Regions from separate parts of the Yinghuangia aomiensis genome, predicted to be linked through region 2. Evidence: riboswitches for the same ligand, from Rfam matches in the RefSeq annotation. Region 2 holds a riboswitch; the other holds the start of a gene.
What was found. Region 2 has a riboswitch for FMN ahead of ribB (3,4-dihydroxy-2-butanone-4-phosphate synthase). Riboswitches for the same ligand answer to the same signal wherever they lie in the genome.
Positions count from the first base shown of each region.

Region 1 (3,392 bases), on a different contig from region 2:
GGGACGCTCGCGGCGCGCGGGATGGTCGCGCTCGGGCCGGACCGGATCCTCGGCATCGAACCGCGGCTGGCGCACGTGTTCGACACGGGGCCGTCGGCGGCGGTCGTCGGCCTGGTCGTGGCGATCGCCTGGGCCGACCGGGCGTGGACGCTCATGGCCGTGGTGTGGGGGCTGATGATCGCCGAGGTGGCGTGGAAGCCGAACCTCGCCGGGCGGGAGCACCTGATCGGGATGGCCGTCGTGCTGGGCTACGCGGTGGCGTCCGAGGCGTGGCGGCGCGGGCGCGAAGTACGCGCGATCGTCGAGTGGACCGATCGGCGCGGCGTCGAGGTGAAGGCCGCCCGATAGCCGGAAGCGGGTGCCGTCGGAGATTCCGGCGGCACCCGCTTCGCGGTGTTCCGGGTCAGTGGGCGCAGGCCCAGGCGGCCTTCGTGGTGGCGTCGTTCGCGAGCGCGCGGAGCTTGTCGACCGCGGCGCCCGGGTCGCGGCCGTCGTACACCGCGGACCCGGCGACGAACACGTCGGCGCCGGCTTCCGCGCAGCGCTCGATCGTCTCCGCGGACACCCCGCCGTCGACCTGGAGCCACATGTCCAGGCCGTGCTTGCCGATGAGTTCCCGGGTGCGGCGGATCTTCGGGAGCATGATGTCGAGGAACTTCTGGCCGCCGAAGCCCGGTTCGACGGTCATCACGAGGATCATGTCGAGTTCCGGCAGCAGGTCCTCGAAGGGCTCGATCGGGGTGGCCGGCTTGAGCGCCATCGACGCGCGGGCGCCGGCCGCGCGGATCGAGCGGGCGAGGCGGACCGGCGCGGCGGCGGCTTCGACGTGGAAGGTGACACTGCCCGCGCCGGCCTCGGCGTAGGCGGGCGCCCAGCGGTCCGGGTCCGCGATCATCAGGTGCGCGTCGACGGGGGTGTCCGCGGCCTTGAGGATGGATTCCACGACGGGCAGGCCCAGCGTGAGGTTGGGGACGAAGTGGTTGTCCATCACGTCGACATGGAGCCAGTCGGCGTTGGCGACCTTGGCGGTCTCGTCGGCGAGACGCGCGAAGTCCGCGGACAGGATGCTGGGCGAGATCTGAACGGGGGCCATGGGGACAGGGTGCCATCCCCGCGCCCGATGGCTGGAATCGGATGGGCCGATATTCCGACTGCCGGACATCCCGCCGGACACCCCGGATCCTGACGGTGCGTCAGGTGTTCGGCCGACTGCACTGAGTGTGCGTGATGGAACACACAGAAGCGGCAAGGTCAAGTCCGCAGGCAGGCGTGGCACACTTCGAGGTGTACGAATGTCACGTACGCGCGCTCCGGGGTCGGTGAAAATCCGAACCGGCGGTAAAAGTCCGCGACCCGGTCAGCGTCCTCCATCCCGGAGGCGCCGATCGGCTGAACCGGTGGAATTCCGGTACCGACGGTGAAAGTCCGGATGGGAGGCAGCGCGCGGCGGCCGACTTCGCCATGCGGGCTACCCTGCCCCATGCCGAGGTTTGCGTCGTCCTGCCTTCCCGCGGCATGCCCGCAAACCCCGCCCCGGTCCACGCGTCGCGAGATGCGGAGGAGTCCGGGTGTCCGGCGAGGCGGGTCCCACCCCCGAAGGGGTCGACGCGGCGATCGACGTCGCGGCGCACATGCGCCGCGCGATCGACCTGGCCGCACGCGGCCTCGGCACCACCAGCCCCAACCCCGTCGTGGGCAGCGTCGTTCTCGACGCGCACGGCGACATCGCCGGCGAGGGCTTCCACGAAGTCGCCGGCGGCCCGCACGCCGAAGTCGCCGCGCTCCGCGCCGCGGGCGACCGGGCCCGGGGCGGCACCGCGATCGTCACCCTCGAACCGTGCGCCCACACCGGCCGCACCGGGCCCTGCGCCCAAGCGCTCATCGACGCCGGAATCGCGCGCGTCTTCTACGCCGTCTCCGACCCCACCCCCAACGCCTCCGGCGGCGCCGCCATGCTGCGCGCGGCCGGGGTCGAGGTGCACAGCGGCGTCCTCGCCGCCGAAGCCGCGCGCGGCAACGAAGCCTGGCTGACCGCCGCCCGCCTCGGCCGCCCCTTCACCACCTGGAAGTACGCCGCCACTCTCGACGGCCGCATCGCCGCCGCCGACGGCACCAGCCGCTGGATCAGCTCCGCCGCATCCCGCGCCGACGTCCACCGGCTCCGCGCCCGGGTCGACGCGGTCGTCGCCGGATCCGGCACCCTCCTCGCCGACGACCCCCACCTCGCCGTCCGCGGCACCGACGGCCCGGTCCGCCAGCCGCTGCGCGTCGTCGTCGACACCCACGCCCGCATCCCGGCCGGCGCCCGCGTCCTCGACGACGCCGCACCGACCCTCGTCGCGGTCGCCGACGACCTGCCCGCCGCCACCGCCCGGGCCCTCGCAGACCGGATCGCCGGCCGCGCCGAGATCCTGCCGCTGCCGCGCGCCGCCGCGGGCGGACTCGACCTCGACGCCCTCAACAAAGCGCTCTACGCCCGCGGCGTCCGCTCCGTCCTCCTCGAAGGCGGCCCCACCCTCGCCGGCGCCTACGCCGCGGCCGGGCTCGTCGACAAGGTCGTCGCCTACCTCGCCCCCGTCCTCCTCGGCGCCGGCCCCACCGCCCTCGGCCCCGCCGGAATCTCCACCATCGCCGACGCGTTGCGCCTCACCGTCGACGACACGGAAACCGACCGCTTCGGCGGCGACATCCGCATCACCGCACGCCCCGCCCGGCCCCCGTCCGACGAGCCCGTCGCGAACCAGCCCGCAGCCCAGCCCGTGAAGGAGTCCTAGCGTGTTCACCGGAATCGTGGAGGAACTCGGCGAGATCGTCTCCGTCGAGCAGCTCGGAGACTCCGCCCGCCTGACCGTGCACGGCCCCGTCGTCACCGCCGGCGCCCGGCACGGCGACTCCATCGCGGTCAACGGCGTCTGCCTGACCGTCGTCGACGAGAAGATCGACCCCGCCGACGCCACCTTCACCGCCGACGTCATGGCCGAAACGCTCAAGCGCTCCAGCCTCGGCGCCCTCGAACCCGGTTCGCGCGTCAACCTCGAACGCCCGATGGAACTCGGCGGACGCCTCGGCGGCCACCTCGTCCAAGGCCACGTCGACGGCATGGGCACCGTCCTCTCCCGCACCCCAGGCGAGCACTGGGAGATCGTCGAGATCTCGCTGCCCGCCGAACTCGCCCGCTACGTCGTCGACAAGGGCTCCATCACCGTCGACGGCATCAGCCTCACCGTCGTCGAAGCCGGCCCCGACCGGTTCACCGTCAGCCTCATCCCCACCACCCTCGACCTCACCACCCTCGGCGTGAAGAAGGCCGGCGACCCGGTCAACCTCGAGGTCGACGTCATCGCCAAGTACGTCGAACGCCTCCACGCCTACGGCGACCGCACCGCCCCGGC
Region 1 covers NZ_BAABHS010000018.1:102,448-105,839, forward strand. The annotation lists gene ABEA93_RS24700 (hypothetical protein) at 1-348, shown strand, start outside; gene rpe (ribulose-phosphate 3-epimerase) at 404-1,093, opposite strand; FMN riboswitch at 1,302-1,447, shown strand; gene ribD (bifunctional diaminohydroxyphosphoribosylaminopyrimidine deaminase/5-amino-6-(5-phosphoribosylamino)uracil reductase RibD) at 1,632-2,774, shown strand; gene ABEA93_RS24715 (riboflavin synthase) at 2,776-3,392, shown strand, end outside.
Region 1: another riboswitch for FMN. It lies ahead of ribD (bifunctional diaminohydroxyphosphoribosylaminopyrimidine deaminase/5-amino-6-(5-phosphoribosylamino)uracil reductase RibD); the one in region 2 lies ahead of ribB (3,4-dihydroxy-2-butanone-4-phosphate synthase).

Region 2 (3,392 bases):
CGGCGGATCGCGTTCGCGGCGGCGGCGAGCCGCGCGTTCCGCTCGACTGGGGTGGCTTCCACCAGGGACTGCCGGAGTTCACGCAGCCGGTCGCTGCTTCCGGGAACCGCCTTCAGCGTCATGTGAATACCTATTCACTCATGAATGTTGATGCAGGCTCACGCTAACCTCGGGTGCGTCGCGTCGTCAACGACGCCTCGACCACCTGGTGGCGCCCCTGGTCAGGGCACCCGGGGTGTTCACGGAGATGCGCACAGCCGCGCGTCAGTACAGTTGTGCGCCACAGCCGACGCGGGCCCCACGGCGTCCGGCATGGCCGAAAGGACACGAGGAGCAATGGCGTCGGCCGAAGAGCTGCGGATCATGACGCGGGTCGCGCACATGTACTACACCGAGCACATCCGCCAGCCGCAGATCGCCGCGCGCCTCGGGCTGTCGCAGGCCCGGGTCTCCCGGTTGCTGAAGAAGGCCGAGACCGAAGGCATCGTGCGGATCACCGTGGCGACTCCGCCGGGCACGCATCCGGACCTCGAGGACGCGCTGCAGCAGCGCTACGGCCTCAAGCTCGCCCTGGTCGTCGACGCCGCCGAGGACGACGAACAGCACATCATCAACCGGCTCGGCCCGGCCGCCGCCTACTACCTCGAAGCCACGCTCCGCTCCGGGGACGTCGTGGGCATCTCGTCGTGGAGTGCTTCCCTTTTGGCCACCGTGGATGCGATGCACCCGCTGCCCAACCTGACCGAGGTACGCGTGGTGCAGATTCTCGGCGGCATCGGCGACCCGGCGGCCGCCGAACACGCCACTCGATTGACCGACCGCATGGCCCGCCTCGTCGGAGGCGAGGCCGTGCACCTGCCCTCGCCGGGAGTCGCGGGATCCGCCGCCAGCGCCAAGGCGCTGCGGGAGGACCCCTTCGTTTCGGCCGCGACGGACCTGTTCGACGAACTCACCCTTGCGTTGATCGGCATCGGCGCGCTCGAGCCGTCCCGCGTGGTCGCCGCCAGCGGCAATGTCTTTTCCGCCGAGGAACTCGACGACCTGCGTGCCGCAGGCGCGGTCGGCGACGTGTGCATGCGCTTCTTCGACGCCGACGGACGCCCCGCGGACTCCGCGACCGCGGACCGCGTCATCGGCATCGACCCGGAACGCCTGCGCGCCGCACCGCGCAGCGTTGCCGTGGCCGGCGGGCGGCGCAAGACCGAGGCGGTGCGCGCGGCCTTGCGCGGCGGGCTCGCCAACGTTCTCATCACCGACCACTTCACGGCCCGCCGCCTGACGGACTGAGGCCGACTGCACCGAGCGGCACCCGTGAGCTTGGCCACTCGGTGTGGCTGACGGACGTCGACTGTGTGAATATCTACGCAGCAGCAAATTTCCATACGCGTTGGCGGGGTTCGGTGGAATTCCGAACCGGCGGTGACAGCCCGCGACCCGGTCGAGCGATCGATCGGCTGACCCGGTGGAACTCCGGGGCCGACGGTGAGAGTCCGGAAGAGAGTCCGCGCGTAGGCGATGACGCACATCCGGCGAAGTCGGCGTCCGCAGGGAGAGGAGCGTCTCCCCGTGCCGAGCCCGCCGTGCGTCCTCGCTGTGCCGTTTTGCGGCGCTCCCACCCCGCCGAGCCCGGACCACCGAGCGCCCCAGCGGGAAGGAAGCACCATGAACCAGCCGGACACCCTCGCCCCCGACATCGCCCTCGATTCGATCGAAGAGGCGATCGCGAGCATCGCCGTGGGGCGCGCGGTCGTCGTCGTCGACGACGAGACGCGCGAGAACGAGGGCGACCTGATCTTCGCCGCGGAACACGCGACCCCCGAACTGGTCGCGTTCATGGTCCGCTACACATCCGGGTACGTCTGCGTGCCGCTGCTGCCGGAAGCCTGTGACCGGCTCGAACTTCCGCCGATGTACCACACCAACCAGGACCGGCGCGGAACTGCGTACGCTGTCGCCGTCGACGCCCGCGAAGGCGTGGCCACCGGAATTTCCGCCGCCGACCGCGCCCGAACCATCCGCCTGCTCGGTTCCCCCGCAACCAGCCCGGGCGACCTGTCCCGCCCCGGCCACGTCGTCCCCCTGCGTGCCGATCCGGGCGGCGTTCTCGCCCGTCTCGGCCACACCGAGGCGACGATCGACCTCGCTCGCCTCGCCGGCTGTGAACCCGCCGGCGTGCTGTGCGAACTGGTCAACGACGACGGCACCATGATGCGCTTGCCCGAACTGCGTGCGTTCGCGGACAGGTTTGGTCTGCGGCTGGTGAGCATCGCCGACCTGGTGGCCTACCGGCAGCGCATCGGTGACACCGCAAGCAGCCGTCGAGTGGACCCGCTCGGCTGACGCCGCTGCGGCATCCGCACCGCATCGAGCGGTCGGGCGGTCGGGCGGGGAGACCCTCAGGGGGCACCCCGCCCGCTCCGACATCACCCAGGCGTCAGCCCGACGCGCCACGGCATGCCGCTAGGCGTACGAGCCGGCCTCGGCAACAGCTGCCCACCAAATGTGCTGCACCGCAAGGGCATCCTGTGCGCGGCGCGCATCGCGCACCGCGGCGAGGTCGGCCCCGTCCACGACGGCGTCCAGCCACCGGATCGTCCGGATGCTGTGGGACAGCGCCGCGACCGGGTCCTCGCGGAAGGGGAACTGGTCCAGCAACACCGGCTGTTCCCAGCCGATCTCGCGCAGGGCGAGCAGGAACTCCAGGGTTTCGAACAGGTGCACCGACGCGACCGGAAGATCGTCGTCCCAGGCGCGCCAGTTGTCGTTCAGCTCTGCGGACACCAATTTGCCGTGTCGGTGCACCAAATGCAGCGCTTCCGCGGGGCTCTCGCCGGCCATCAGCGAATGGCCGAAGTCGAGAACGATCCCGACGTTGTCCACCCCGGAGGCCGCGATCGCCAGCAGCGTCTTCGCCGCGTTGCCCAGCGTGATCTGCACGCGCGGTTCCTTGGGCTTGTACTCGATGGCGAACTGCACGTCCGGATGTTCGGCGGCGAGTTCGCGCACCGTGTCCACCGTCAGATCCCACATCTGTGCATGGTCCACCTGCCCCGGCATGTCGAATCCGTCCTGGCCGGGCCAGAACTTCACATAGCCGGCGTCCAGTACCCTCGCGACCTCCACCGCCGCGCGCACCCGCTCCTTCGCGGCCTCACGCACCGCAGGGTCGGGATTCGTAAAGGCTCCACGCGCGAACTGCCGCGTATAGATGTGCGGAGTGACGGCACGGGCTTTGAGCCCGAGGTCGTTCAACTGCACCGCCACGGACTTCGCCGTGGTGGAGTCCTCGACGAACGGGTGGTTGATGTCGAGGTAGTCCAATCCGTCGACACTCGCTGCCAGCTCCAGCATCTCGGCGGTACTGCGGGCCGGGCCATATCCGTCGGCGGCGT
Region 2 covers NZ_BAABHS010000027.1:41,004-44,395, forward strand. The annotation lists gene ABEA93_RS30415 (transketolase) at 1-122, opposite strand, end outside; gene ABEA93_RS30420 (sugar-binding transcriptional regulator) at 337-1,287, shown strand; FMN riboswitch at 1,383-1,510, shown strand; gene ribB (3,4-dihydroxy-2-butanone-4-phosphate synthase) at 1,663-2,340, shown strand; gene ABEA93_RS30430 (sugar phosphate isomerase/epimerase family protein) at 2,461-3,392, opposite strand, start outside.